2 linked regions of the Nitrosospira lacus genome follow. The main gene of each other region encodes a partner of the protein of the gene in region 2 in a complex. Links are inferred from orthologs where the notes say so. Each region holds a gene or a part of one and is shown on either strand. Other genes may lie near its edges. The genes, in order: EBAPG3_RS11535 and EBAPG3_RS12910.

Evidence for each region.
Region 1: the proteins of EBAPG3_RS12910 (region 2) and EBAPG3_RS11535 are in contact, whole or in part, in a crystal structure (PDB 1YFN), measured with the Escherichia coli proteins. The link is inferred for Nitrosospira lacus from one-to-one orthologs.

Annotation. Positions count from the first base shown.
Region 1 is NZ_CP021106.3:2,537,580-2,552,240, reverse strand. Bases 5,993-8,835 are described here. They hold EBAPG3_RS11535 (sigma-E factor negative regulatory protein), read right to left. Parts: upstream 7,773-8,835; coding sequence 7,212-7,772; downstream 5,993-7,211. Other genes in these bases: nadB (L-aspartate oxidase), read left to right, coding at 8,714-8,835; rpoE (RNA polymerase sigma factor RpoE), read right to left, coding at 7,774-8,376; EBAPG3_RS11540 (MucB/RseB C-terminal domain-containing protein), read right to left, coding at 6,226-7,215. In the rest of the region: GTPase Era, read right to left, coding at 1-169; rnc (ribonuclease III), read right to left, coding at 248-922; lepB (signal peptidase I), read right to left, coding at 1,055-1,858; lepA (translation elongation factor 4), read right to left, coding at 1,910-3,706; EBAPG3_RS11550 (glutaredoxin family protein), read right to left, coding at 4,313-4,591; EBAPG3_RS11545 (DegQ family serine endoprotease), read right to left, coding at 4,575-5,987; more of nadB, read left to right, coding at 8,836-10,318; EBAPG3_RS11520 (hypothetical protein), read right to left, coding at 10,329-10,796; EBAPG3_RS11515 (hypothetical protein), read left to right, coding at 10,896-11,105; GTPase HflX, read right to left, coding at 11,396-12,736; EBAPG3_RS11505 (MarC family protein), read right to left, coding at 13,114-13,749; EBAPG3_RS11500 (hypothetical protein), read right to left, coding at 13,889-14,308; EBAPG3_RS11495 (zinc dependent phospholipase C family protein), read right to left, coding at 14,311-14,661. UniProt on the Escherichia coli protein: An anti-sigma factor for extracytoplasmic function (ECF) sigma factor sigma-E (RpoE). ECF sigma factors are held in an inactive form by an anti-sigma factor until released by regulated intramembrane proteolysis (RIP).
Region 2 is NZ_CP021106.3:2,825,691-2,840,414, reverse strand. What follows is about bases 8,061-10,966. They hold EBAPG3_RS12910 (ClpXP protease specificity-enhancing factor), read right to left. Parts: upstream 9,775-10,966; coding sequence 9,346-9,774; downstream 8,061-9,345. Other genes in these bases: EBAPG3_RS12900 (cytochrome c1), read right to left, coding at 10,426-10,966; EBAPG3_RS12905 (glutathione S-transferase N-terminal domain-containing protein), read right to left, coding at 9,771-10,370; EBAPG3_RS12920 (AlbA family DNA-binding domain-containing protein), read right to left, coding at 8,061-9,113. Outside these bases: ppsA (phosphoenolpyruvate synthase), read left to right, coding at 1-901; EBAPG3_RS12955 (undecaprenyl diphosphate synthase family protein), read left to right, coding at 929-1,543; EBAPG3_RS12950 (hypothetical protein), read left to right, coding at 2,069-2,470; EBAPG3_RS12945 (hypothetical protein), read right to left, coding at 2,814-3,083; EBAPG3_RS12940 (hypothetical protein), read right to left, coding at 3,442-3,771; EBAPG3_RS12935 (hypothetical protein), read left to right, coding at 4,376-4,555; EBAPG3_RS12930 (hypothetical protein), read right to left, coding at 4,920-5,288; EBAPG3_RS12925 (SRPBCC family protein), read right to left, coding at 5,505-6,059; EBAPG3_RS15065 (hypothetical protein), read right to left, coding at 6,159-6,356; EBAPG3_RS15060 (hypothetical protein), read right to left, coding at 6,557-7,576; more of EBAPG3_RS12920, read right to left, coding at 7,938-8,060; more of EBAPG3_RS12900, read right to left, coding at 10,967-11,163; EBAPG3_RS12895 (cytochrome b), read right to left, coding at 11,160-12,407; petA (ubiquinol-cytochrome c reductase iron-sulfur subunit), read right to left, coding at 12,407-13,012; DNA gyrase inhibitor YacG, read left to right, coding at 13,336-13,521; EBAPG3_RS12880 (Nudix family hydrolase), read right to left, coding at 13,577-14,518; EBAPG3_RS12875 (ATP-binding protein), read right to left, coding at 14,534-14,724. UniProt on the Escherichia coli protein: Enhances recognition of ssrA-tagged proteins by the ClpX-ClpP protease; the ssrA degradation tag (AANDENYALAA) is added trans-translationally to proteins that are stalled on the ribosome, freeing the ribosome and targeting stalled peptides for degradation.

The sequences.
Region 1 (14,661 bases), 290 kb from region 2 along the record:
ATTGCGCATCGGTGAAAATGCCATGGATGCGATGGCGGGTGGTTTGCGATTTTTTTGAAGTAATGCTGACCTTCTGGCCAACCAAATTATTGAGCAAGGTGGATTTGCCGACATTGGGGCGCCCTACGATGGCGACATAGCCGCTACGATAATCAGGATCGGTGGTCATCGCTGGGAGCAACCGGTGGAAAATGACGAGGTCGTCACAAGAAATACAGCAGGGATCATTCGCCTCATCCGTAATCGCCTAATTTTGTGTTTGGAGCTGTTCATAAGCTTGCCTGGCTGCTTCCTGCTCGGCGCTGCGGCGAGAGGCGCCTGTTCCCGCAGTGCGAAGGGACGGTTTCGGAACCACGCATTCCACCTGAAATTGTTGCTGGTGGGCTTCGCCCGTGGCGGCGACAACAATATATTGCGGGAGGGCCAGTCTGCGGCTCTGCAGGTACTCCTGCAAGAGGGTCTTGGGGTCTTTGCTCAGTATCTGCGGATCCAGTCCCTGGAGCAGGGGAGTGAAAAGACTGACGACAACTCTCTCGGCTTCCGGAAAACCTCCATCAAGATAAATTGCTCCCAGAACCGCTTCCAGCGTATCGGCGAGTATCGAGGGGCGTCGATCTCCGCCGCTTTTGAGCTCCCCCTCACCGAATCTGATCAATCCGCCCAACTCGAGCGTTTGCGCCAATTCGGCCAATGCCTGCTGATTGACAAGATTGGCACGTATTCGCGATAAATCACCCTCGGTCACGTCGGGAAACCGCCTGAATATCAACCCAGCAACTGCGCAGTTGAGTATGCTGTCACCAAGAAATTCAAGACGCTCATTATGCGGCAGGCTATGGCTGCGATGGGTAAGTGCCTGACGTAGCAACTTCGGATGATTAAAGGCATAGCCGATTTTCCGGCAAAGTATGTTGCTGGCCATCTGTTAATGAGTGACGGAGATTCTCAAAGTCCGATATGCCGGACAGGCTGTTCGCCGACCCTTCCAACTGGCGAATTCAGGCCGAAGAGCGACGAAACGATGAGACAAGATTGAATGGATATTTTGTTCCTGCTATTTAATGGACAATCCGATACGGGTCAGGTCACTGAAGTTCCACCAGATCATGAATGCCTTACCGACAATATTTTGTTCCGGCACAAATCCCCAGTACCGGCTATCGCTGCTGCTATCGCGATTGTCGCCCATTGTGAAATAATTTCCCTCGGGTACCTTGCAGGTAAATCCTCTGTCATTGTAGGAGCAGTTTTCGCGGTGCGGGAACGGACGTACTCCGGCAATATGCATATCGGGAACTTCCGGGTTGATAAGGATGCTGTGGCTTTGTTCACCCATCGATTCATGAAAGCGCCGGCTGTAAACGTAATTCAAACCGGATTCTATATATGTGTACTCGCCATCCGATGCCATTTTCACCGGAATATTATTGATAGTCAGCTGCTTATCACGATAAGTAACCGTGTCCCCCGGCACGCCGATGATGCGTTTAATATAATCCATGGATGGATTCTCCGGGTAACGGAACACCATTACTTCGCCTCGCCGGGGTTCGTTTACGGGCATTATCTTAACGTTGGCGACCGGCAGGCGAATGCCATAGGTGTATTTGTTGACGAGGATGAAATCTCCCACCAGCAGCGTGGGGATCATCGAGCCCGATGGAATCTTGAAAGGTTCCACCAGGAATGAACGCAAGAAGAACACGATAAGGATAACCGGGAAAAAACTTTTAGGATACTCCACCCACCACGGTCCCTGGGATTCCGGCGCACGGTGGCGCCTCAGCGCGAAGCGATCAAGCAACGAAATACCCCCGGTGATTACCAGCAGTATCAGCATGATGAGAGGAAAATTCATTCCCTATTCCTTCTTCTTTATATAGATGGTGCCCAGTGTCATACTAATTCGCTACTTGTCGCCCACCTGCAGAATTGCAAGAAAAGCTTCCTGCGGAATTTCAACATTGCCCACCTGCTTCATGCGTTTTTTCCCCGCTTTCTGTTTTTCCAGCAGCTTGCGTTTACGGGAAATGTCCCCGCCGTAACACTTGGCGAGCACGTTTTTTCGCAATGCCTTGATACTTTCCCTGGCGATGATGTGCGCGCCGATGGCGGCTTGTACCGCGATATCGAACATTTGCCGCGGAATCAGTTCGCGCATTTTCTGCGCGAGTTCACGCCCCCGGTACTGACTATTGGCGCGATGCACGATGAGCGAGAGTGCATCCACTTTTTCGCTATTGATGAGGATATCCAGCTTGACCAGATCGGAGGCGCGAAACTCCCTGAATTCATAATCCAGCGAGGCATAGCCGCGACTAGTGGATTTTAACTTGTCAAAAAAGTCCATGACAACTTCATTGAGCGGCATCTCGTAGGTCAGCATCACCTGTCTGCCCATATATTGCATATTTTTCTGTATTCCGCGCTTGCTGATGCATAGCGTAATGACCGATCCCACGTATTCCTGTGGAACAAGTATGGTGGCGGTAATGATCGGTTCGCGGATTTCTTCTATTTTGGAGAGATCGGGCATTCGCGATGGATTATCGATTTCCATGATCGTTCCGTCGCGCATCACTATCTGATATATCACCGTAGGCGCGGTGGTGATGAGATCCATCCCGTATTCGCGTTCCAGTCTCTCCTGGACAATATCAAGATGCAGAAGACCGAGGAAGCCGCAACGGAAACCAAAACCCAACGCCTGCGACGTCTCGGGTTCATACTGCAGGGATGAATCGTTGAGCTTCAGTTTCTCCAGCGCATCGCGCAAAGCATCGTACTGATTGGATTCCACCGGATAAAGTCCGGCGAATACCTGGGGTTTTATTTCCTTGAAACCGAGCATCGGCTGGGCAGCGGGGCGATCCGCCAATGTTACGGTATCGCCCACTTTCGCGGATTTCAATTCCTTGATACCGGAAATAATGAAGCCGACTTCACCGGCACTCAGCGATTCCCGGTTTTTTGATTTGGGCGTGAATACCCCAACCTGCTCACACAGATGAACGGCCTTGCTGGCCATGAGCAATATCCTGTCCCTCGGTCTGAGCACCCCATCCAGTACCCGCACCAGCATGACTACACCTACGTAATTATCAAACCACGAATCGATAATCAGCGCCTTCAAGGGCGCCGAGGGGTCTCCCTTCGGAGGGGGGATGCGTGAGATGACCGCATCCAGGATATCTTCCACGCCCACACCGGTTTTGGCGCTGGCATGCACCGCATGTTGAGCGTCTATGCCAATGATGTCTTCTATTTCCTTGATTACGCGTTCCGGTTCGGCAGCGGGCAGATCGATCTTGTTCAGCACCGGCACCACTTCCACACCCTGCTCGATTGCGGTATAGCAATTGGCGACGGTCTGCGCTTCCACGCCTTGTGACGCATCCACCACCAGGAGCGCACCTTCGCACGCGGCGAGAGAACGCGACACTTCGTAAGAGAAATCCACATGCCCCGGCGTATCGATCAGGTTCAGCAAGTATACGTTGCCATCGCGCGCCTTATATTCCAGAGCGGCGGTCTGTGCTTTGATGGTAATTCCACGCTCGCGCTCCAGGTCCATGGAATCCAATACCTGCGCCTCCATTTCTCGATCTGAAAGGCCGCCGCATAAATGGATGATGCGGTCCGCCAGGGTGGATTTACCATGGTCGATATGGGCAATGATGGAAAAATTACGAATGTGCTGCATCATCCTAAGTTCGGCAGTTGGACGGGGTGGAATGTGCGGTTTTTAGGGTTCAGGGCAAGGCGCAACGGCGCGGAAGGATCATTCCATTCCAAGGATTTGCAACGCAACCCTGTGCCGCAAAAACCGCACACTCCGTCCTGTAGTGAACTCACCATAAAAGTAAAGAGCCAGTGAAGAAAAAAGCCATTACGAGTCATTAAATGAAAAAATGAGCGGTCAACTGCGGGATTTAGGATCATCGATCAGAGGCGGGATAATCAAAGAAGGTGTTGGCCGGATGGCACGGTGATAACTAAAAAAGGGCACATGCTGTGCCCTTTTTAAAACTTATGGCCAATTCACCGCAAGTTCTGCCCATATCCGGCAGTCCCTGTTTTAATCAAGAAGTATGCATTTTAGCGAATTTTGGCAAAATAAGCATCTGGCAACCGATCGAACCTAAAGGAAATCGGCTGTAGAAGCGTCTGGCCGGTCTATATTCCGCCTTTTTTAGTCGATAGAACAAGGATTGGTCTTCAAAATCTCTCCTCATCCAGCGCTTTCCCGCTTTGATTCCTTAAGTTTGACAAGCTGCTAACCTGGATATTTACCCAGCCTTCGCAGGGGCCATTATACGGTGATCTGAGGAAAGATCCGGGCCAGCGCCACAGGATCAAAATGATAATGACAAATTTCCTGCCCTCCCGACACCAACACAGGGACGCGTTCGCCATAACGTGACTTGAGATCCGCGTCGCTGTCCACATCCACCACTTTGAGGTGGAAAGAAAGCCGCGCCTGCAATTTCTGCAGGGCAGCAATCATGTCGTGACAGAGATGGCAATGTTCCCGGCCGTACACGGTCAGTTCCACTGGATCGGGAGCAGGCACGCTACTTGTTATCGCCATTGAGTTTCATCGTGATGAAAGTCGCTGTATCACCGCGCCTTACCAGTATTGCGATGTTGCGCCCCTTCTCGATTTTGTTGAGCAACTGATTGAACTGCTCAACGGTTTTGACATCCTGGTTATTAATGCTGAGGATCACATCACCCGGGCGAACCCCGGCACGACTGGCGATACCTGGCAGCATATCCTCCACCAGCAGGCCATTTTCTATATCCAACTGTTGTTTTTGCTCGGCGGTAAGTTCGCTCAGACTCAGTCCGATGCGATTGGCTGCGTCGGATGGCTTGCCCCGTTTACCGGCGCGGCCCGCAACTCTTTCCTCCGGTGCGACTTCGTCTACTGTGACCGTCAGTTCTTTGGTGGAGCCATTCCGCCATACCTGTACCTGCACCTTTGATCCCGGTTTGGTGGAACCCACGATGCGCGGCAGGTCGCCCGAGGCATTTACAGGTTTACCATCGAATTTCAGAATAACATCTCTTGCTTCAATGCCCGCTTTATCCGCGGGCCCATCCTTTTGCACCGATGCAACCAGTGCACCATGCGGTTTGGGCAATCCGAAGGATTCGGCGAGTTCCTTGGTTACCTCCTGGATCAGCACACCTATTCTGCCGCGGCTCACTTTCCCGTGGGCAATCAACTGGTTGGAAATATCCGTGGCCACGTCAATGGGAATGGCGAACGACAATCCCATGAAGCCGCCGGTACGGCTGTAAATTTGTGAATTGATGCCTACTACTTCACCTTTCATGTTGAATAGCGGGCCTCCGGAATTACCGGGATTAATCGCTACATCAGTTTGAATAAAGGGCACGAAATTCTCTTGCGCCAGCGACCGCCCTTTAGCGCTGACAATACCGGCGGTCACGCTGTTTTCAAATCCGAAAGGCGAGCCGATCGCCACCACCCATTCGCCTACCTTGAGTTTGTTTGGATCGCCCTGTGTCACCTTGGGCAAGCCGGTGGCATCGATTTTAAGGAGCGCTATATCGGTCTTGCGGTCGGCACCGATCAGCTTGGCGCGGAATTCGCGCTTGTCGGTAAGTTTTACGGTAATTTCCTCGGCGGTATCCACGAGGTGTGTGTTGGTCAGGATGTACCCATCCGAGGTAATGATGAAGCCCGAACCCAGTGATTTTGATTCGAAATCTCTGGGAGCGCCATGAGGAGGCATGTAGCGGCGAAAGAATTCAAAAAAAGGATCATCCTCCGGAATATTCGGCATGCCTGGATAAGCCCGGTTACCGGCCATGCTGGGGGCTTGGACGGTACTGATATTCACCACGGAGGCTCCTTCTTTTTCGACCATGCTGGTGAAATCAGGCAATACCTGTGTTTGTGCAGAGACTATGGTAGAAAATCCGAACAGCGCCACCAGAATATATTTAGCTATCATTTTCCGCCTTTGATAAAGACACCATAAACAATATGAAACGGTTAAGAGATGATCAACTGAACGTTGTCAACCTATCATACCGAACAACCATCATGCAAGTTTGCTGGGAAGGAAATTCCAAATGGATTTATATCGGCTTTAGGCAAATAAACCAATATGCATTGCTGTAATTTAGCGGATGCCCCCGCAACCGGGGCCCGATATGGGATATGCAAAGCATCCGTGCCTCATTTAAGCCTCATTTCACTCTGTGGCTGACTACCGAGTCGCCGATTTGCATCACGGTGGCTGGCGGCACTTCGCCAACCGCCGTCACAATATGGTCCGCAACGGTACGGCTGTAAATATTGATAGCGCCACGACTGCGATAAAGCCCTTCAACCGGCGGAGCTACTTGGCCGGATACCGGTTCAATGAATACCGAGACGGCGGCAAGACCGTCCGATAACGCGATATGGCCGACCGGCATCGGTTTTCCGGAAAGGTTGCGTTTCATTTCAATAACCTTTTTAAACCCAGGCGGCGGATCCTTGATCTGCCAGCCGAGCTTGCCGCTTCCCAAGGTGGACGACACCAGATTGATAGTGCGCCATCCGGCGGCTTTCGCCATATATTTTGACTTCAACGATTCCTTATCGATTTCGACGCCGATTTTCAACTGCGTGAAAACAAATTGCTCCACCACCCGGTCCTTATCCATCACCGCGGCTTTCAGCAGCACGCCGCTACGAGTATCCACCCACCACTTGTGGCCATAGCGTTTATCGTCCCTGGGTTCCAGTTCGATTATCTGGCAGGCATGATCGCTGACACGCTCTTGTCCGCCTAGCTTGACAATATAGCTATCGTCGAGACTGCTCAACGGCTGGGGCAGCAAGGCGGGAAAAACTTTCTGCAGCCAGCGTTTTTCGGTTACGATAGTCTTGCTCTCCGGCATGTAGCATCTCATTTCATCGTTATTTCGAACGATTTCCTGCGGAGCGCCGTCCAGCACCTCGCTTTTCTCATGCTCGCCTTCCGCATCCACCAAGTGAATAATGCGGGATGTTTCAATATGATTGCCGGACGAGTAGACAAAAGTGCCGATATAGTTGTGCTGGCGCGGCGCGGCAGCGATCTTTTGCAGCCATTCGAGCGCTTCGGGAGACGAACGAGACGGATGTTGGGCGAATACGGGCTGCATGATGCCAGATAGCACCACCAGGGCAGCCAGCGCTACCCGTGTCATCTGGCAGAGTTTTCGCGCGGTTCGGCGACCGTACGCATATAAGGCGCTACGCCATGCATCGCCGTATTAGGCGAAAATTGACCATGTGCCAACAGGTAATGGTTAATTTGGGCGGGAGCGGGCGCAGAAACCGAAATGACAGGGATTGTTTGCGCAGCGGCAGCAGTTGAGTGAGAGATCGGCGCATTTGCCGCCAGGGTTACGGGAGCCGGTTGGCTGGCCGCCAGATTTTCCGCCGACCGGTCTGCGGTCTGCAGGCTTATCCACCCGACTGCGGCTACCGCTGCTACCGAAGCTGCGACTGCATAGGCTTTAGACTTGTGCCTTGCCGTCTGAGGGCGGGGTGCCAGCACGGTCGGTTCCACAGCCAACCTTGCGCTGACGCGTCGTGCGATATGCGCGGATCTCGCCTCTGGCCGCCCCATGGCATCGCCAATCAGATGATAAACTGCCCATTCATCGCGTAATTCCTCTGTTTTCTTGAGTTGAGTGATTATACTGGCCGCATCTTCCTCATCCAGCTCACCATCCATCAATGCCGATATCTGACTCTTCATGCTACCACCTCTTATCTTTGCCGGTCCCCAATAGGGGCCGTAGTTTTTCCGCTATCGCTTCGCGAGCACGAAATATGCGTGATCGCACCGTACCGATGGGGCAGTTCATGATAACCGCGATTTCCTCATAACTCAGCCCCTCAATTTCTCTCAATGTAATTGCCGTACGCAATTCCTCAGGTAATTCTTCCAAGGTCTGATTAACCGTTTGAGCGATCTGCTTGCTGGTAAGTTCGCTTTCCGGCGTATTCATTTCCCGAAGCTGGCTGGCTTCCTCGAAGCCTTCGGCATCTTCGGCATCAAATCCATTACTGGTGGTCGGTGCCCGGCGCCCCTGGGCCACCAGAAAATTCTTTGCGGTATTAATGCCAATCCTGTACAACCAGGTATAAAACGCGCTGTCGCCGCGGAATGACGGTAGCGCACGATAAGCCTTGATAAAGGCTTCCTGGGTCACATCTTCCACTTCGGTCGCATCACGAATAAATTGCGACAGTAAACGCGCCAGCTTGCGCTGATATTTGACCACCAGCAGATCGAACGCCTGTTTGTCGCCACGTTGCGCGCGTTCCACCAGTTGCTGGTCAATTTCCCGGTCACCCATCCCGCCTGATCCCTGAATATTATGATTGGTATTGGATTGCTACGTTTATGACATAGCTGTCCAAGTATACCCGTTCAAGGGTCATGGGGGAATTACACACAAGGCGTGCCGTTCCTGTTCTGTAGCAAGAGACAACGGGCTGTATAAATTAGTTCACTTGAAAACGTGGTTATTATCCTAAATGTGGCGGATTTACGGAAAAGATGAAGTTCAAGCGGAGGAAGAATATTGCCGGTCATGGCTCTTAGCGGAGCAATGAGATGGAAACGAGCAGTTCAACAAAGCGCCACGTATGCAATGAGTCTGTTATGATTTCTCGCTCTCAGGAAGATCATTCATGCAAACTCAGGCACCCCGGCTTCATTTTGATACGCTGATAATTGGTAGTGGCCTGGCGGGCCTCACCCTTGCACTGAATCTGGCGCAAAGCAAGAAGGTGGGGCTTATCACAAAAGGGGCGCTGCTGGACGGCGCCAGTGGCTGGGCCCAGGGGGGAATCGCCGCGGTATTATCGGAAGAGGATTCGCCCGAGATCCATATTCGCGATACGTTGACTGCGGGCGCGGGTCTGTGCAATGAGGAGGTGACCCGTTACGTGGTGGAAAACGGCTCACGCGCCATTCAGTGGCTGATCGAACAGGGGGTGCCATTTACCCGCGATGAGGGTCACGAAACAGGCTATCACCTGACGCGGGAAGGTGGCCACAGTGTGCGAAGAGTGATTCATGCGGCGGATGCGACCGGTCAGGCCGTGCAACGGACCCTGACCGAGAAGGTGCGCACACATCCCAATATCATGGTACTTGAGCACAATGTCGCGATCGATCTTATTACCAGTGCAAAACTGGGCCGCGCCAAGAAAAACAGCAACAGCTGCCATGGTGCCTATGTGCTGGACAGCGCGGCGGGCAAGGTCCATACCATCGGCGCCAATAGCACCGTACTGGCCACAGGTGGCGCTGGCAAGGTTTATCTCTATACCACCAATCCCGACACCGCCACCGGCGATGGCATTGCCATGGGCTGGCGCGCGGGCTGCCGTGTGGCCAATATGGAATTCATCCAGTTCCACCCCACCTGTCTTTATCATCCGCACGCCAAATCGTTTCTCATCAGCGAGGCGGTGCGGGGTGAGGGCGGTTTGCTTAAACTCCCTGATGGCTCGCGCTTCATGCCGGGGCATGACTCGCGCGCGGAGCTTGCGCCGAGAGATATCGTCGCCCGCGCGATCGACTTCGAAATGAAGAAACGCGGGCTCGATTGCGTTTATCTTGATATTTCTCACAAGCCAGCGGATTTCCTCAGAGGGCACTTTCCCAATATTTATAGCCGCTGCCTGGAATTCGGTATCGATATCACTCGACAGCCCATCCCCGTTGTACCCGCCGCGCACTATACCTGTGGCGGCATCGTTACCGGCTGGAATGGCAAGACGGATCTGGAAAATCTTTATGCGATTGGCGAAACCGCCCATACCGGCCTGCATGGCGCCAATCGGCTGGCGAGCAATTCGCTGCTTGAATGTCTGGTATTCGGTCAGGCGGCTGCCGAGGACATCGTCGGCCAGCCTTTTCAGCTTGGCGTTGAATTGCCGCAGTGGGATGAGAGCCGCGTCACCAATGCCGACGAAGAAATCGTCATCTCGCACAATTGGGATGAACTGCGCCGTTTCATGTGGAGCTATGTTGGCATTGTCCGTACCACCAAGCGCCTGCAGCGCGCGCAGCATCGTATCCAGCTGCTGCATGAGGAAATCAATGAGTATTATGCCAACTTCCGTGTCAGCAGCGATTTACTGGAACTGCGCAACCTGGTGGATACCGCTGATTTGATCGTGCAAAGTGCCATGCTGCGCCATGAAAGCCGCGGCCTGCACTACAGCCGGGATTATCCGGAGCTGTTGCCGGAGGCCCGGGATACGGTGTTGCAACGGCAGAACTGAGGTAAGGGTATTACGCGATCTTGCATGGAATGACAGCATCTTCGTCGTAGGTGTAGACCGCGCATAATCGATGATATCCATCCGCAACGATCACTTTTCCGTTAACCGGATCTCTTGTCAGAAGGAGGGGCGATAACTGCTCCCCCAATTTTATTTTCTGCTGGTCTTTTTCGACATGGGCGTTGCTTACCCCGAGCAATGATAGATTGGACGCCCTGAAAATATCTTTTGCCTTGAACTTCGATATCGATGCGCGTTTCAATTTATCCGCATGAGTGATGGCTGTCTGTTCGTCGTAGAGCAGGCAGAGGTACGATAGCGCTGCTTGATAGTCGTGCTCTTCTGGTTCGCTCAACCATTTGATTTCAACCTTCTTCGACATTCTCAACCCACCTTTGCTTTTCTTAATTTGAAAGTCACCGCCATCTCCCGATGAAGCGGTAACCAAAGCTGATTTGTTCTTCAATTGGAGATCCATCAATTCAACTTCCTGTAATTGCTACCAAAACAGGAGCCTCCCCAGACTTATCTTAGTCAGGAAATTCTTGCAGGAGACAGTCGAGGGGAAGCTCAGGATTTGTCTGAAATAAAGGCTTGCGGCGATTCAAGCACTTTTCGTTTCAAAGCCGGGCTAGTACTGGCAGTTAATCTTGATAACCAGACATCGCAAATCGGCGATATCCTTCATCCTTCCCTGTTACTCGACCTGTTCAGCGCAAGAGCGAGTCAGATAGCAGGTGTCGGTTTCTTTTTAGGTTTCTTTGCTTCTTTGGTTTTCTTTTGCTGACCTTTTGCCATGATGCTCTCCTTGCATTGATGATGTTCACATAGTAACAAAGGCAACCACTCGATAACTAGCGGTTCCTACTTGGATCATTTTACTTTTTGCCGCCATTGACCGTAGTTTTTCAAGTCTGGCTTAAGCCATTTTATACCTATCTGGTGTTGCTGCCGGTCGAATATTGACTATCCGTGCTGTTTGAAAATGATCAGGCGATTGCATCCCAACAGCTTACCGTTCTTTACTTTCTATCGGTTCCATCATGATTGGTCGGCAGCCGGTAAACAATTCGGAATTTATCGCACCTGGCTGAATTGCTCGCGCAGGTTCTTCACGGCGTTGGGCTCGCCGCGAACCCGAAAGAAGGCGCCTTCGTTGTCCGAGTACTCCTCCAGCACCTGACAGCTTGCGTAGATTCCCCCGCGCAGTTGCTGTGCCGACCAGGGAAGAAAAAGCTCGGCCTCCACCAAGTCCTGCTGGAAAAACGCGACGATCGCCTGGCGGAGCTTCGCGACTTCGTCAGGGCGGCGTGCACTCATCACGACGCAATTCGGGTACTGTGCCCGCAAGGCCGCTTCTCGCTCAGCTTGCGCCGCTGCGTCGCCGACGTGGTCGATCTTGTTGAAGACGCGGATGCGCGGCACGACATCCGCACCGATCTCCTCAAGCACCTCATCAGTGACCTCAAGCTGGCGCTCAACCCCGGGGTCGCTTGCATCGATGATATGGAGCAGCAGGGATGCATCAAGCGCTTCGTCTAGCGTTGACTTGAACGAGGCGACGAGCCCGTGTGGCAAATTCTTTATGAAACCGACCGTGTCACTGACGAGCACGCGTGGCACACTCTCCGGGTTAAGGGCACGCACTGTGGTATCAAGCGTAGCGAAGAGTTTATTTGCGACCAGCACCTCGCTTCCCGTGAGAGCCCGCATCAAGGTGGACTTGCCGGCGTTCGTATAACCGACCAGCGCCACACCAGCGAACCCTTGGCGCTCTTGCCGCCGCGCACGCTGCGTCTTGCGCTCGACTTCCATCGCGACGATTTCCTGTTGAAGTTCGGCGATGCGGTCACGGATCTTGCGTCGATCCAATTCAGTGTGCGACTCGCCGCCTCCCCGGCCGCCGACGCCGCTGCGCTGCCGCCCTTGCGGCCCCGCAAGCTTCGCCGCCTCGCGCAGGCGCGGTGCCATGTACCCGAGGCGCGCGATCTCCACCTGGGCGCGCGCAGCACGAGAGCGGGCGTTGCGATGAAAAATTTCGAGAATGACCATAGTGCGGTCCATTACCTCGCAGCCGGCCTCCTTTTCAAGGTTGCGCGCCTGCGATGGCGAAATCTCATGGTCGACCAGGATAATATCGATATCCCGGCTATCAGGGTTGGCGACTATTTCCTCGAACGCGGGGGGGTCGTTGTTCAAGAAGCTGCGTATTTCCTGCCGTTTGCCGACGCCCAGGTATGCCGTTCTGTCGAAGCTTGAGCGCTTCTGCACGAACGTGCGGACGACCTCATACCCCAGTGTTTTTGCAAGTTCGCGCAGCTCGCTCAGCGACGCCTCAAACTCGTCATCGCTCACGCCCGGTAGTTGTACGGCCGCTACAACGGCGTACCTGGATTTCTCTTCAATTTCTCTTTGCATTAGGAGATTACAGATCTTGAGTGGGCGAATTCAGATAGTACCTGCAAATGTGATAGCCGCTGGCGCTGAGTATGCAATTTATAACCATGCTTGTTGCTGCCGGGCATGAACGGCGGCATTGAAGCAGAAGCTCGACTGTCCAACCGCTGCTATCTGGAAATATGAACTTCCGCCTCGCACTCTCTATATTCAAAATGAACTAGCAGTCTATCGGATGTGAAGGAAATAATCAGCTGCAAAAACAGGACTTAAAAGTATCGGGCCCGCCATATTTCACCGCTTTTTCGGCCAATAGAACAACTATCGGCCTCAAGATCGTCAAAATCTGTCCTCGCCGAGCCATTTCTGTACTTCGATTCTTCAAGTCCGACAGGCTGCTAGGCCGGAGTAAGCATGGGAAACAGTCCACGTAACCCGGCGGCCATCATCTCCACGGCTATCGCGGCAAGGATAAGCCCTCCTACGCGCTGTATAACATCCAGAGTGGATTGCCGAATTTTCTTCTCCGCCTGGCAGGCCGTATAGAAAGTTATCCAGCACACGATACCCACGATAAAGATAGGCACCACGATGTGGACCAGATCTGCGGAGGTTTGCCATGCGCTATTTCCCATGACATAGCTGAATGCCGCCGGCCCGGCCAGCAGCGGCACCGCCAGGGGAACGATTGCCGCTTCCCGAACCCCATGTTCACTAGTGACCGAGGGAGATCCCTTGAAGGTTGATTCCTTCCCAAGAACCATTGCTATTGCCAGTAACAAGACAATAACCCCTCCACCAACCTGCATCGCCCCGAGTGATACGCCGAGTAATCCCAAAATGGGCATGCCGAGAAATGTTGCCACCAGCAACGCTACCGTGACGCTCAATCCAATGGTCCTGGCAAAGCGGCCTTTGCCGTGCAGATCAAGCCCCTCCGTGGCGGCGAGAAAAACCGGGATCATGGAAACAGGTCCCGCCAGCACGAAGAGCGTGATGGTCTTCTTGAGAATTAGCGCTAAAATTGAAAGCATTATCTAGCCGAAATAGGTTGAATATCGCGCATCTATTCTGAGAGGGAAATGGATGGCTGATCTTTTCAAAGCTGACGCCGGATCAGCGATTCGGCGAGCAGACAGGTAACGGTCCTGGGAGAGGCAAGTGCAAGGGCGGTCAATCTTTCCCGCAAACCGCTTTCGTGTCGATCGAGAATTCGCATGGCACCGGTTCTCCCATCCAGCGATTGCGGTCCATGGGGCCGCTGCATCCCGCATCTTCCAGTAACGCATGCGTGCCGGTTGCATCGCATACCAGCACGACCGAGTGGCGTTCGTAACGCAATACCCTGACCTTATAGCCCTTGAAATTCTCCAGCAGGATCGGGTCGTGCCGGGTTGCCAGCGCGAGCAATTCGCGTTCGCTCAATCCCGGTGGTGGATCCTTGTATCGCACCGTCGATTCCACCGCTGCCGCCAGTTTGGTCAGCGCGGAAGCCTTGATATACATTTCCTCGCTATCAACACGCCTCTGGCTGGACGCGCAACCTGCCAGGAAAGAAAGTACAAGTATAATGGTAACGGTGCTTTTGATCATGATCAGGCCATGCCTCTCCTGTCTTTCCAGTAGACATAGGCGCCATTATCGTCTTTGCCGGTGTCCAGATTCCAGTTAACCGCCGCCATTTGGTAGGCATCATCGTTTTTAAAAACAGCATCGGCAATATGCGACCAGGCGGCCAGTACATTTTCCATCGCCCGGTCGAATATCTGGTCATAATTCATCACACCCATAGGCGTCGCCAAGCCCACCAAATATTGCTTGTCGAGATCGGCAATAGCCGGATAGGTCAAGCCGATATTGGCGGCGACATGGCGGGCAAAGGGGGGGAGCACATTGCCTTCTTCCGCCTTGTCGACAATGAACTTGAATGCGCCGTGCCAGTTATC
Region 2 (14,724 bases):
CAACGATGGTGTAGGGCTGGCGCGATTGGAGTTCATCATTACACGCATGATCGGGGTACACCCTAAAGCTATACTGGATTATCCCGATATCCCGTCGGATTTGAAAAAGGAGGTGGAAAACCGATGCGCGGGTTATCGTGATCCGGTCAGCTTCTACGTGGAGAAGCTGACCGAGGGTATTGCTACCCTGGGCGCCGCATTTTTTCCCAAACCGGTGATCGTGCGCATGTCGGATTTCAAGTCCAATGAGTACTCCAGTCTCATTGGCGGGCAGCAATACGAACCCAAGGAAGAAAACCCGATGCTGGGCTTTCGCGGCGCTTCGCGCTATATCGCGGAAAGTTTCCGGGATTGTTTCGAGCTGGAATGCCGGGCCTTGAAAGAAACGCGTGACAAAATGGGACTCACCAATGTGGAGATCATGATCCCGTTTGTGCGAACCGTGACCGAGGCGAGGCGAGTGGTAGAGTTACTGGCGGTGAACGGCCTGAAACGAGGCGAGAATGGTTTGCGCCTGATCATGATGTGTGAGATTCCGTCCAACGCATTGCTGGCGAATCAATTCCTGGAATACTTCGATGGTTTTTCCATCGGATCCAATGACCTGACCCAACTTACCCTTGGACTGGATCGCGATTCCAGCCTGGTTGCCGAATCCTTCGACGAACGTGACCCGGCGGTGAAGGCCCTGTTGCGTATGGCAATTCAGGCGTGCCTGAAAGCGGGCAAGTACGTCGGGATTTGTGGGCAGGGACCCTCTGATCATCCCGATCTGGCACAATGGCTTATGAGGGAAGGTATCGAAAGCCTCTCGCTTAATCCTGATACGGTGGTGGAAACATGGCTGTATCTGGCGGAAGAAGCAAAAGAAGCGGTGTTGTCTCAGAGCGAAGCCGTGTAACTCCAGATCAAGTTATTGAGGACCCTCATGGCAAGAAATAGCACCCCGCGTCATATCGGTTTCATTCCCGACGGAAATCGCCGCTGGGCCCTGGACCAGGGTTTGCCTAAAGAGCAGGGGTATGCTCATGGAATTGATCCGGGATTGTCATTGTACGAAATATGCAAGGAACGCGGGATCACCGAGGCTTCCATTTACTGCTTTACGCAGGATAATACCAAGCGGCCTCCTGCCCAGAAGCTTGCATTTACCGATGCATCCGTGGCGTTTGCGTTCGAGATTGCGCGCCGCGGTGCTGCGCTGCTGGTTGTTGGCGATGAGACTTCAGCACAATTTCCCAAGGTGCTGGAGGTATTCAGGCAGCGGCAGGGTACCGGGATGAAGGTGAATCTGCTCATCAACTATGGCTGGGAATGGGACCTGGGTGGCCTCAAGAATGGCTGTCTGCGTTCAAACGAAGTTTCCCGTCTGGATCTTATAGTACGATGGGGCGGAGGGCGCCGCTTGAGCGGTTTTCTTCCGGTGCAATCGGTTTATGCAGATTTTTATGTTAGAGATGAATATTGGCCGGATTTTGATCCACAGCATTTCGAGCACGCGCTCTCCTGGTTCAAGAGGCAGGATCGGACATTTGGCGGGTGATTCAATCAACCATCTCGCGGCATCCGCTGCCCGCATGTCAGGCAGCCGGGAATTTCGCCAGGGACGCTCGGGCTCCGGTATCAGTACTTCCTCTCTGCATCGAAAATAAAGGTTATTTTTCTGATCCGTTAATCGGCTAATCCGCTTTCCATTGCGATCGCTGGGTCATACCATTTGCCCCCGGTCAAGGCATTTTCCATTTTCCGCTTTTGTCACCACGTGATTCCGCGTTCTACATGCAGGATCATGCTCTTAGAATTACAGGCCTCCTCTGCTTCATGGCTGCAATTCTCCTTATCAGTCCTAAGTCGTGGACTCACATTTCACAAATAAATCACATCTATGTGACATCTTCTTAACATATGGTGTGGCAGTCTGTTCATCATGAAATATACATAGCAGAAGCAGTTGTTCTATGCGTTTCATAAAGCGGAGAAAGTGATTTATGAGTTTGTCTGCCCTACCAGGCTGTTCTTTAAGCAACTACCAGGTGCTTATCTCATGTTGGTTAAAAGGAGAGATACCATGAAGCAATTACTTTTTCATGTTTCGATGCTTTGCCTTTTTCTCCCCATCCTGTGGATGATTGGTATTTCATTAAATGAGTATGGTTTTCCTTTAATGGAGAAATACCACGATAAGTCCATAAAATTTTTTGTTGCCCTTCCTTATTGCCTTCTCATTGCGGCATCGTTATATGGATCTGCCTGGATGGCGGAGCGCTTATCCGGCTCTCTGGTAAGAAAGTTCGGAAAACCTGGTGAAAATCACCAGCTTGAAGCCGGATGGCCGGATAAAGTATTTGACCCGGCTTCCATGGAGAAGAACCGTTCCGTTTTCATGAGAAATGTCGACGGCTGGTTAAAAGATAATGTATTGGCAAGAGTTATTTTTGGCCTTATTATTGGCCTCGTAATAGTCATGTAACGACGCTGAAGCTGGTTATAATTTCTCTGGGGTTTTATACCCATGCGTCGGTATATAAAGAGAAAATTCTGTAAAATGTTGATGGACTGTCATAAATCCTGCATGTTGGCATGATAAGATCAGTCCAGGTGTTTACATTCACCCCTTTTGTAAACATCCTGGGTCGCTATCTCCTCCAATAGTGATCACCCCGCCCGGCCACGATAACTTCCGTTCCGGGCTTTTTTTTGGCCGGAAACGGCATCGCTCGCGCAGCGGGTCGGTGATTCAGGTTCAATATTCTTGTTTTTACATGACCGGACAAGGTATCGGGCTTTCTGATTATTCTTTCTGAAAATCCAGTTCAATGTCGTGTTTCTCCCGATCCGTTGCAAACGTTCAACAGGACGCCTATCAGGTTCACCATGCCATCTACGAGCAAATCCAAATGCTCCTCGTTGGGCTCGAATGTACGTAATAACGCTAACGTTTGATCTACCGGCACTTCCCCATGCTTTATCTGGTGATGTGCAAGATTCAAAGCGAGCACTCGCGCGCATTCGGCAAGCTGCTCTTTTGTCGCGTTCTCCATCAGTATATCCGCCAGTTCATATGTCTGGTCAAAAGTTGACATCTCAGCCATCATGTTTGCCTGTTATGAGGTTATGGGATATTAAATTCAATTGCATACCGGCCAGGGCTGTCTATCCGAGAAAACGTCAGATTCATTGTTCTGCTCGTGTATGCAGGGGTGAAAAATAGTCAACCAGCGGGTAAAATCATTCCCTTACATGTTAAACGCATCAACAGGTTTTACTATTGGACTGAAGTACGCCTGTCTGAAGGACAGGCAAGGAAGAAGCCCGGATTAAGGAGGTCGCTCTTATGGGCGCATGGAAGTATATCGGAAGAGTGGCGCATGAGAAATTCTGGTAATCCTGGGTCACTCACGGCATATCGATGAATTCACTTGTGGATGATTTATCGTATTCTTATTTCTGCCGCCTCTCACGTTGCCGTCTTTCACCCATTTCTCGCCTATATGCCTCGCCCTCAGCTCCATGAAGGGAATTGGGCTTGCAAATATCGGACACAATCTGCATCGCCCTTTGATGAGCGTGATCAATGGCCGCCTGGGGTTCGCCACCCTTGGCAAGAGTTTGCAGCAGATCAACAAGCTCACTTTTAGTGTGAGGAGGCAGCGTCGACATAAGAGCCTCAACGATGTAATGAGATCGCTGAAGTTCCTCAAGCGACGGACCTGAGACTTGCTGGTTTAATTCAATAATTTCTTTATTTGATCCAGTTTTTGCGTGTTTCATGGCCAACATCTCCTTAAGAGGCTATGAGCATGATGCCATTCTCAGTCCCTGGAATTGGACTATTCAGTGGCGTCGACCATGCCGACGCCGGTCGGGCAGCTCTCTCTCACCGGCGCCTTGCTGATTATTCGGATCGGGCCGCCTTCTGCTATATTGCCGCCTTTCCGGTCCCCTTCGTTTATATTCCCGCTTTGGATTCAAGTCTGCGGAAGGGGAGGAGCGGAATAGGGGGATAACATTGGGCGGCAGCGATGAGTCGTCCTTTTTCATAATCCTCTCATTGATCAATCAAATTTGAATTCAAATAAAGCCTGGATGGCAGGGGTCACCTGCGTCTTCAGGTTTAGTACGCCCTGTCTACAGTGTGTTTCCGTCAAGAAATCCAATCTTAGCATCCCCTTTATGAAATAACAAAATCCCTTGGGATGCCATGAGTTTTCAAGAAAGCGATGGATAGATAGGGGGTTTTGAGTCAAGCGCGCTTGGCTGTATGACAGGTGGCACGGCGGGGCGTTCACATTACCCTGTTGTGATACGCATTCATCCGTGCGATCCTTCTGATGTTTAACAGTGAGATCTATCAACCATTTTTAAGGAGTCCAACATGTCAGCAGCCGCGGATGCAAAGCGAATGTTCGTTGAAAATCTCAATTCATTTGGCAATGAACAAAGCCAGCCAGAAAAATATAATCTTTACCTTGGCCTGATCTATCTGGTTGCATCGGTGGAGCAGATCCAGCAGGACTTGGACCAGATTAAGCAGCTATTAGCCAAACGGCATTGAATTTCTATATCAAGATGCGGAAAGGTTGGCGATTCGGGTTTAAAAAGCTTTGCGGTTTGGAAAGAAATTGGAACAGACCCAATGTTGTTCCTTTCGCTGTTTGAAGTGAAAGGAATCGTTTTTCTGTTTGCACAGCGTTACAGTGGTAAGAAGAAATGGATGCCCCCCCATTTGCTGGATGCATACTGATTCACCGTAAGTCGAGAGCAAGCACCAGGCAAAGGCGCTTTATGAAAGCAAAGCCGCTGGGGCCGGGAAATGGGCTCAATCGCACCACGTCCACGACACCTTATTGGATATTCTGGCCACCGTAGATTACTTCGGCGGTTATCAATTACCAAAGTTGGAAAATCGATCAGGTATGTCAGCGTCCGGGCATTTTGTATACATTTGGAATTCCGGCCGGGTTTTGCTTGATATAGTACCGATTGCCTGCGTCAAGACCATAATTCACATGAGTGTTAGCGGTGTAAATGTGAATGTTAAACCATGCATCCGCAGCTGCTCCGCTAAACGTCGCTCCAAATCCGGGAGGGAGACGATGCTTTGTTCGAATTGTGTTTGCCGACTCCAAATAGAAGATAATCTCTTCGTTTGTGCGGTTTGCAATGTAAACATGGCCGGTCTCGGCATGAATAGGTGGAATGTCCGTCGATTCATCATGTGAAAATGAAGTAGATGGGATAAGCAGCATCGTTAACCATAACGAAGCAATGATAATCATAGGTTTCATTCTTGTGCCTCTCTCTTGATTTATCACCGGCTCTTCCGAGGATGCATCCAGCGATCGTTTCAACTACACGACATTCGCAGAATAGCAGGCGGAAGAATTAATACAAGTCAGGCTGATTAAAAACCGGTCGGTGCACAACCAACTGCGCGAGCGCATCCACTCCAACAGCCTCAAGCACTGCACTTCCTTTTCCTACTCATCAGCAGGAAAGCATCATCAAATTCCGCGTGCAGAGCTTCGGGTTGGTTTCGAAGAAGCGGAGGCCCGTTTTCTCCTGACTATTTCATTCCGCATTTCATAGAATTGCTCCCGAATTTCGTGCTCGATGAAAGTCTTTCCCACTATTGGAGGAATCCAATATTCTTGGATGGTATCGGTATGATAGATAATCTGAGTTTGCCCACCTTCATCGATCAGCTGCGTCGTACCTTCCATCTTGCGCATGTTGCCACTGATCATGTGCGACCAGATTTTATCGAAGGGGATCAACCGTATTTCCCGTGTTGACTCAAATGGAAAACTGATCGGGCCATACGTTGCAGAGCCGCGCTGGAAAATCTTTAGCGTGTCTCCCGAAATACTGACCACTTTGCTCTCCTTCAGGTTGGAGACAAAATCAGCCATGTGTTCAAAGTCAGTCAGCACGACCCAGACCTCCTGCCGGGTGGCCGGAACAGAGAGGATTACGTCAACAATAACGTTTTCCCCCGCGACTTGCACCTTAACTTTAATATCCTTATCCTGCCGTGGATCTGCAAGTGCCGCCGCCATAAATAGCATCGGCCACATGAGTAGCAAGAAGGAAGTTTTTCTCATTGGTAGACAGAAGAGTGAGGCTCTCTCGGTTTTTCGTCTTCAAACGGGTGAGTTTCATGCTACCAGTTTTTCATCTTGTTGAGTGATGAGCCAGTTGCCAAGGAGCTGCATCAGCGAATTGCAACCAAGTGTCGAGTGCAACTGCTTCCGGTCGAAGAACAGCTTTGATTTTCTTTGGGGTCCCTCCACCCCCTTACCCGAATGACCGGAATTGGCACGGAACTGCTGCTCGCGATGGGCTCTTCCCGACACGTTTCAGCCGGTCATGGACTGCTCGCTGAACGAGCGGCAAGAAGCAGTGCATGACACTCAGCATTTCCATGTTGCGCGAGACTTTTTCTACAGCTTCAACGAATTAAGCTGAAGGGCGCCGCGCTTTCGCGGCGTTCCTCTCCAGCATCTCGTCAGACGTATATTGGAATGTAAGGCCACCCACTTTAATGCTGTATGACCTATGGACAAAACATGTCAGTTGTCTGAACGTTATCGCATGTTCTGAATATCCACCATCCCGAGCAAACGGTCGACCTTTTGAAGTCGCAGCTCTGTCCGTCTGTGCAAGTCAGGACTTGGCCGAGTTCTTTATTGCCACAGATTTCACCCGACGCAACGCCGCAGGTCGGTAATTGCGGGGCATACTGCACTGTAATTGGTGCAGAAGTTGCTTCCAATCCCTTCCCATTACGGGCTACCAACGTGATGGTAACCGTGAGCGAGCCAGAATCATTGGTACATGGGCAAACTAGGCGTGAGGGATTGCCCTCAAAAGGGTCAATGGTGAAATGAACGCTTCGCAGCAGCGGATTTCCCGGTGTGCTGGTGTTATTTTTTTCCTCGTCAGACTGCGCACCCAGCGTCCCTTGTCTATTGGCGCCGATATTCTCAAGACGCGCTGTGCAACTCCAGCTTATTCCACCTTGCAGACGTATGTTGGCAATGCCGCTCTCGTTGTCGCCTGCAGAAGCTGCTATTACAAGCCGTCGATCTCTGGCCAGTGACGATTTTGTCAATCCGGCGGGCGGTATGATCTCTGACCCGACCTGAAGATTGTCAGAGACACGTACAAACGTAATTGTGTTCTGAATAAAACTGGGCGGTGAAGTGTCGTTTTGCAATGGATTAGCGCATTGCGGATCTCGTCGGGCATTTGCCTGAGAATTATCTAAAGTCGCTTGGGTGCGTGTGCTTCCAAGCACACAGACATGGTCGGTAGGGGACGCCTCGCGCCAGACGAAACCCGGTTTGCATGCGTCAGTACCCGGTACTTTTCTTTGCGATCCAATCGAATTGTCATTGGCGGCTTGAGTGCGAGTAGCCCCTGTTACGCAAACGTGATCTCCATTAAACGCTTCCCGCCACACGAATCCTGGCAAGCAGGTGTCGGGGCCGAAGTCGCAAACGGCGTACGATTGTGTAGAGGCAAGACTCAATGCAAGGAGTGTTAACAGGGTGCTAGCGAGTTTTGATTTCATTTTGTTCTTCCTCCTTCTAGGATCAGGAAACGAGTGCCTAGCGTTTGGCATGAGCGGGACAGATCCCATAGTCGGTTGGCTGTCCCGCAATCTTCCCATGGATTTAATATAGCAAATGCTAGGAGGTTTGAAGCGGTATTTCGAGCTCCCGGCAGCTTTTGGCACGTTTCTGTCTGTGGCGAAAGTCTAAGACATTTAATTCGAACCTTAGCCTTGGTAGTAAAGATTTGGCGATCGCTTTCTTGAGCTCTGCACCGGTTGGTAGACCTACTTCTTTGCTGGCTCCTGCGCCAATAATAAAGACCGTATTCATGAATATTGGTGAGGGATGGATGTAGCGTGCAACTGCTTTGTAACCGGATTAGCGCCCATTCCACAATCCCGTTTCTTTATCAAAGAAGCGAGAACCATCCAACCCTACTGCATTCCACAACGCATCAAACGCTGGTTTAACTGCGCGGTGGTAGTCCGCATCGCTGCCGAAGTCTTCAATATAGCACTCCGGCAAAGCTACCACAGGTCGGTCAAAGGGTATTTGTTCGTCACGGAACTGATCGATTACGTGGTAGTAAGCTCCTTCCACACCTTCCAGCGTGAACATAAGGATTAGCGGTGGCTCGATACCAACTGTGTTTAAGCCATTGATGTATCCTGAAAGTAGGCTAAAAATATTTTTTTCTAGACGTAAACCAGCTATCCCATTTCTTCCGTTGGAAGCGTGGACGAGATTGCAAATCACCGCTTCTATAACGCCGTTGCGAAATAATTGCGTATAACCAAGACCCACCACACCCCCACATTCGCTTATAACACCATCCAAATTGTATCGTGGGGAAAAGCCGCTGCTAGCTAGAGGCCTAAATGCGTCCACGTGAGGGTATATCTGTTTCGCATCTAAAGTGGCAGTAGAAGCCACAGCTGACAGCGGTATGATATGGAGTATAAAACGGCCATTGCCGGTTAAGGGCACGGCGCCCGCACCACTCGTAATATGTCCCATGCGTTCAGCGCGGAATGCCCTCGCGCGGTCAATCGCTGATGCTGATAACGTAAAAAGATGCCTAAGTTCGTCCATGCTTGCCTCGTGAGCACCCGCCGAATTGCGAATCCAGAACCTATTGGAATTTTGTGCGCAGACTCGATGGGGTAGGCGCCAGCTACGCGGAACCCGAACAACTATCGCGTGGGATTGAGACTCTAAAGGGATGGCACGTACTCGGATACCGGGAATGCGGGGTTCGAGACCAGTCCTGACAATCTGGTCTAGGCGAGATACTTCAACATCAATATCCGCAGTCTTAATTCCGTAAAGCTGAGATGCAACGCCTTCCGTTTCATCAAGGCCGATAACAATATGCCCGCCGTTTGCATTTGCAAAAGCTGATACATCCTTAAGCAGTTCTCTTTTATCCTCGTCACGAGGTCCGTAGGAATCGCGTTTGTAATCGAGATGCAAGCCTTCGGGTACTTGACCCGCAACCAGCTCCGCCAGATCTGCTTCGCAAATCGCGTCGAAATCTGTGCGAGTAATGGACACGTTGGAATTTTACTATGATTTACTTAAAATTGGAGGGGTCAACATACAATACCCTCCAATTAATACTTAACTAGCTGTTTTTATTGGTGCCGACACCAAGAGTCGAACTCGGGACCTTCTGATTACAAATCAGCTGCTCTACCAACTGAGCTATGCCGGCGCGGGTGTAATTATAGAGACTGGGAAGCGAGGGAGCAAACTTGTGAGGAGGCGCTGCAGAAACAAGCGGGAATTATTTGATAACCTGGAAACGGCGCTTTTTACCAGCAGGTGCGGGCGAGATTTGAGTTGATGACGGTGGCTTATCCGGATTCTCAATGCCATTCTCGGGTTGTACCGCATCTGCCTCACCCTCCGGCGGGAAAAGAATACCCTGTGTGGTTTCCTTGGCAAAAATTCCCTGAACCGCATTAACCGGTATTGAGATTTCTTGCGATAAGCCGCCGAAGCGGGCAGAAAACTGGATTAAATCGTTACCCAACGTAAGATGATGTGCCGCATCAAAACTGATGTTGAGTATGATCTCACCGTTTTTCACAAATTCGGTGGGTACACGAGTCTGGGCATCCACCTTGACCGATAGATAAGGGGTGTAACCGCTATCGGAGCACCATTCGTAAATAGCGCGAATCAGATAGGGTTTGGTGGAACGCTCTTTCATTTGCGCATCGCCTTCTCGGAAGCGGTGAGCGCGTCAATGAACGCCGGTCTGCTGAACAGGCGCTCGGCAAATTTCAATAGCGGCGCGGCTTGCTTGGGCAGCTGAATGCCATAATGATCGAGTCGCCAGAGAAGTGGCGCAATCGCTACATCGAGCATGGAAAACTCGTCTCCCAGCATGTATTTCTGTTTGACAAATACCGGTGCAATCACCGTCAGATTATCGCGGATCGTCGCGCGCGCCTTATCCGCTGTTTTCTGATTGCTGCTCTCGACAGAGTCGATATGGCAAAAAAGTTCCTGCTCGAAGCGATGCAGAAACAGCCGTGCGCGGGCACGCATTACCGGATCAGCGGGCATGAGCTGCGGATGTGGGAAGCGGTCATCAATATATTCGTTGATGATATTGGATTCATACAAAATGAGATCGCGTTCCACCAGTACCGGAACCCGGCTATAGGGGGTCATGACCGCCAGATCTTCGGGCTTGTTGTGAAGATCGACATCAATAATCTGGAAATCCATTCCCTTTTCATACAGCACGATACGGCAGCGATGGCTGAATGGGCAAGTGGTGGCTGAGTACAGCGTCATCATGACTTATTACTTTCCCGCATAATTGGACTAGGCACTTTCGATGGAAGTGAAATGATCAATGGATATCTCTCCAGTACTCTTGTTTCAGGGCATAAGTCAGTCCCAGCATGGCAAACAGGAAGAGCATGACGATAATTCCCAATTGTACCCGTTTTGTGGCTGCGGGTTCCCCTACGTAAACCAGATAGTTCACCAGATCTGCGATATACATGTCATATTCGGTTTTCGAAAGCGTACCCGGTGCGTCCTGTTTCAATTCCTTGACTTCATGTTTTCCACCGTGGCCGTCATCAACGGTTTTAACCGCAACCGATTGTATTCCTTGCAACTGATAGAGTGCATGGGGCATGGCAACCTTATCAAATAAAAGGTTATTCCAGCCCGTGGCTGTGGACTCATCACGATAAAACTTGCGAAGATAGGTGTAGAGCCAGTCTGCGCCACGCGAGCGGGCAATTACAGACAGATCGGGTGGAGCTACACCGAACCACTGTTTGGCTTCTTTTTTCCTCATGGCAACCGTCATGAGCTCGCCTACTTTCTGCCCGGTAAATATGAGGTTATCGCTGATCTGATTCTCGCTGAGATCGAGGTCTCTTAGCCGGTTGTAGCGCATGTATTCGGTGCTGTGACAGGTCAGGCAATAGTTGGCAAAAGCCTGTGCGCCGCGTTGCAGCGATAGCTTGTCGGCTGGATGAATGGGTGCCTTATCCAGTTTCATTTCAGGACCGCTGGCAAATGCGACAAGGGGAGCCAGGCAAAAAATAAATAAGATCTGTGTTATTTTTCTCATTCTTTCACTCTTGTCGGCTCAGGCTTGGTTTTGTCTATCTTGCTGTACCACGGCATAAGAACGAAGAAGGCGAAGTAGATGACCGTGAATATTTGTGCCAGCAGCGTATAGAGCGGGGTGGGCGATTTCGTGCCGAGCCAGCCGAGCACAAAAACGCTAATGACAAAAAGCGTGAGGGCGATCTTGAAATAAGGCCCCTTATAGCGGATCGACTTTACGGGACTGCGGTCCAGCCAGGGCAGCAGGGCAAAGATTGCGACCGAAGCGCCCATCAGCACGATGCCCCAGAGTTTTGCGTCTATCCAGAGAAAGTTGACGGTAACCGCCCGCAGCATCGAGTAGTATGGGGTGAAATACCATACCGGCGCGATGTGATCGGGGGTTTGGAGCGTATTGGCTGGAATGAAGTTATTGTATTCAAGGAAATAACCGCCCATCTCCGGTGCAAAAAATATGATGCCGCAGAACACAATTAAAAATCCGACCACTCCGAAAATATCCTTCACCGTGTAATACGGATGAAAGGGGATTCCATCCACCGGAATATGGGTGACCGGATCCTTGTTCGCCTTGATTTCAATGCCGTCCGGATTATTCGAACCGACTTCATGCAATGCGACGACATGGACGAATACCAGCGTCACAAGCAGGACTGGCAGGGTCACCACATGATAGGCGAAGAAACGGTTGAGCGCGGCGTCCGACAGCATGAAATCGCCCAGGATCCAGTTGGAAAGGGTTTGTCCAATCACCGGGATTGCGCCAATCATGCTGATGATCACCTGGGCGCCCCAGTAGGACATCTGGCCCCACGGCAGAATGTATCCCGTGAACGCCAGCATCATCAAGATGAAGAAAATGCCCATGCCGATCAACCAGAGGAGCTCGCGCGGCTTGCGGTAGGAACCATACATCATTCCGCGAAACATATGCAGGTAGACCACCACGAAGAACATGGATGCGCCGGTGGAGTGCATGTAGCGGATCAGCCAGCCGAAGTCCACGTCTCGCATGATGTATTCGACCGAGGCGAATGCCATGCTGGCGTCCGGCTTGTAGTTCATGGTGAGAAAAATGCCGGTGAGAAGCTGATTCACCAGCACGAGGAAGGCAAGCGAACCGAAGTAGTACCAGAAATTGAAGTTTTTCGGTGCGTAATATTCGGCGAGATGGTACTTCCAGGTCTCGGTCAAAGGAAAACGTGCATCCAGCCATTCCACCATTGAATCCAGTCGCTTGCTCATTATGCGGACTCCTTACGATCAGACCCGATCAACAGGAGATTGTCGCTCAAATATGTATGGGGGGGGACAACCAGGTTGGTCGGCGCGGGAACACTTTTGTAGACGCGGCCCGCCAGGTCGAATTTGGAACCATGGCAGGGACAGAAAAAACCACCCAGCCAGTCGGCTCCGAGATCCGCGGGAGCAATGTCCTTGCGATAAACGGGGGAACATCCCAGATGGGTGCAGACACCTTCCACGACCAGAATTGCCGGCTTGATGGAGCGGGTTTCATTCTGTGCGTAAGCAGGCTGCTGGGGCTTTTCCGATTTAGGGTCGGCGACCTGACCGTCAAGCTGCTTCAGGCTGGCCAGCATGTCGGGGGTGCGGTCCAATATCCACACAACCTTGCCACGCCATTCCACCATCAATAGCATGCCCGGCTCGAGCTTGCTGAGATCCACCTCAACCGGTGCCCCTGCCGCCTTGGCGCGTTCACTGGGCATCATGCTCATCACGAAGGGTGTTGCGACAGCGGCGGTTGCGATCGTGCCTGCCACCGAAGTTGCGGCGATAAGGAAACGCCGCCGACTATTCATTTCCTGTTTTTTTTCAAAATCTGCCATATTTTGCAGTCCCGTTTTCCGGTTTGTAAGTTTTAAAGAAAACTTGTAAAAAACTTAACCATTTTAGCATAGTATGTATTGGAAAATAAATATTGATAAGAAAACATATTGATTGCACGGCGGAAATCGTGAGGGTCTTGACTCATTTTTTCTGGCCTATACTCGCTCTGGTCATCTGTACAAGGCGAATCTTCGCGGATTCCCCATTTTAATCTATAATATTTTTAGGATCTCCGAGCGGATTCCACGGCATTGGATAGCGTTGCCTGGTGGAGTCATGAATGCTTTCACAGACAGAAGTTTCTCTGCCGGATTCAGGTTAAATGAAGCAACCCGTCGTCAATTGCCCCCGGTGCGGCAGGATCGTTATCTGGACTAACGCCAATCGTTATCGCCCGTTTTGCTCGGAGCGCTGCAAGATGATCGACCTGGGGGAGTGGGCCGCAGAATCCTACCGCATTCCAGAAGCGGAGAAACAAGAGGGTGAGGCATTGAAGGATGAGGAATAGAGAGGGGTTCAAGGTTGGCATATTTACGCAGCTTTCCCTTCATTAAAAATAATATCTACCCAATAGCCCGCATCATGGCGATGCCATGGCCGCCATGCTCCCATGCCGTGGTTAAATCGTCCTGGCGCAAGCCACCCAACGCGTATACTGGAAGCGAGCATCCCCGAACGAGGGTGGCGAATTTTCGCCACCCCAGCGTTTGCGCTTCGGGATGACTCTGTGTTGGCAGCACTGGCGCGAGTACAGCAAAACTCATCCCTAATCGCTCGGCTTGAGAAAGCTCTTCCGCATTGTGACAGGACGCCCCGCACAAGTCGATGCCGGGCAGTTCCGTAATATTCATCAATTGTGCTGACGGGAAATGGATTCCATCCGCGCCAGCTTCGCGGCACAAGCCAATATCACCGTTTATTAAAACCTTGGCGCCGTAACGATGAGCCAATGCAACTACTTCACCGGCAAAAACATGCAACGACTCGTGCGTCATCTCCTTTTCACGCACTTGCACCAGGCGCGCCCCCCCTTCCACCGCGTGCCTTATCTGTTGCAAAGAAAGGTTCGTACCCACTTCCATCGCGTTGGTAATTGCGTAAACCGGTGGCAGATCAAGCGCTCGCAATACGGGTGCATTAGCAGGCAGCATGGGTTCAACCGCGACATTGTTTGAAAACTGCCACGACAGCTCCTGGTTCTCATGAGGGTACGGTTCGCCATGCCATTGCACCACGCGATAAAAATGCAGGCGCACGGTGGCATGAGGATAGGTAAAGGTGCGGGTGATCCAGGGATAGGCGTGTTCGACATATATGCCCAGTTCTTCCATCAGCTCGCGCTTGAGGGCATGCAACAGCGGTTCATCGGGCTTCACCTTGCCGCCGGGAAATTCCCAGTAGCCGGCATAGGGCTTGCCCGCGGGCCTGCGGGCAAGAAGGAAGCCGCCATCAAGCCGGGTAATGACCGCAGCGGCTACCTCAACGATATCAGAAGGATGAAACATGCCGGAAGGAATTTCTTACCGCTCCCCGCCGAATTCCGTTTTCCGTTTCCCTGTCCAGTCACGCGCGAACTGCCATGCGACGCGCCCACTCCGCGAACCACGCCCCAGCGCCCATTGCAGCGCCGCTTCACGTGCATGAGGAGTCATTTCCCTGATTCCAAAATAGGCGAGCCACTGGCTAGCAATATCCAGGTACTCGTCCTGAT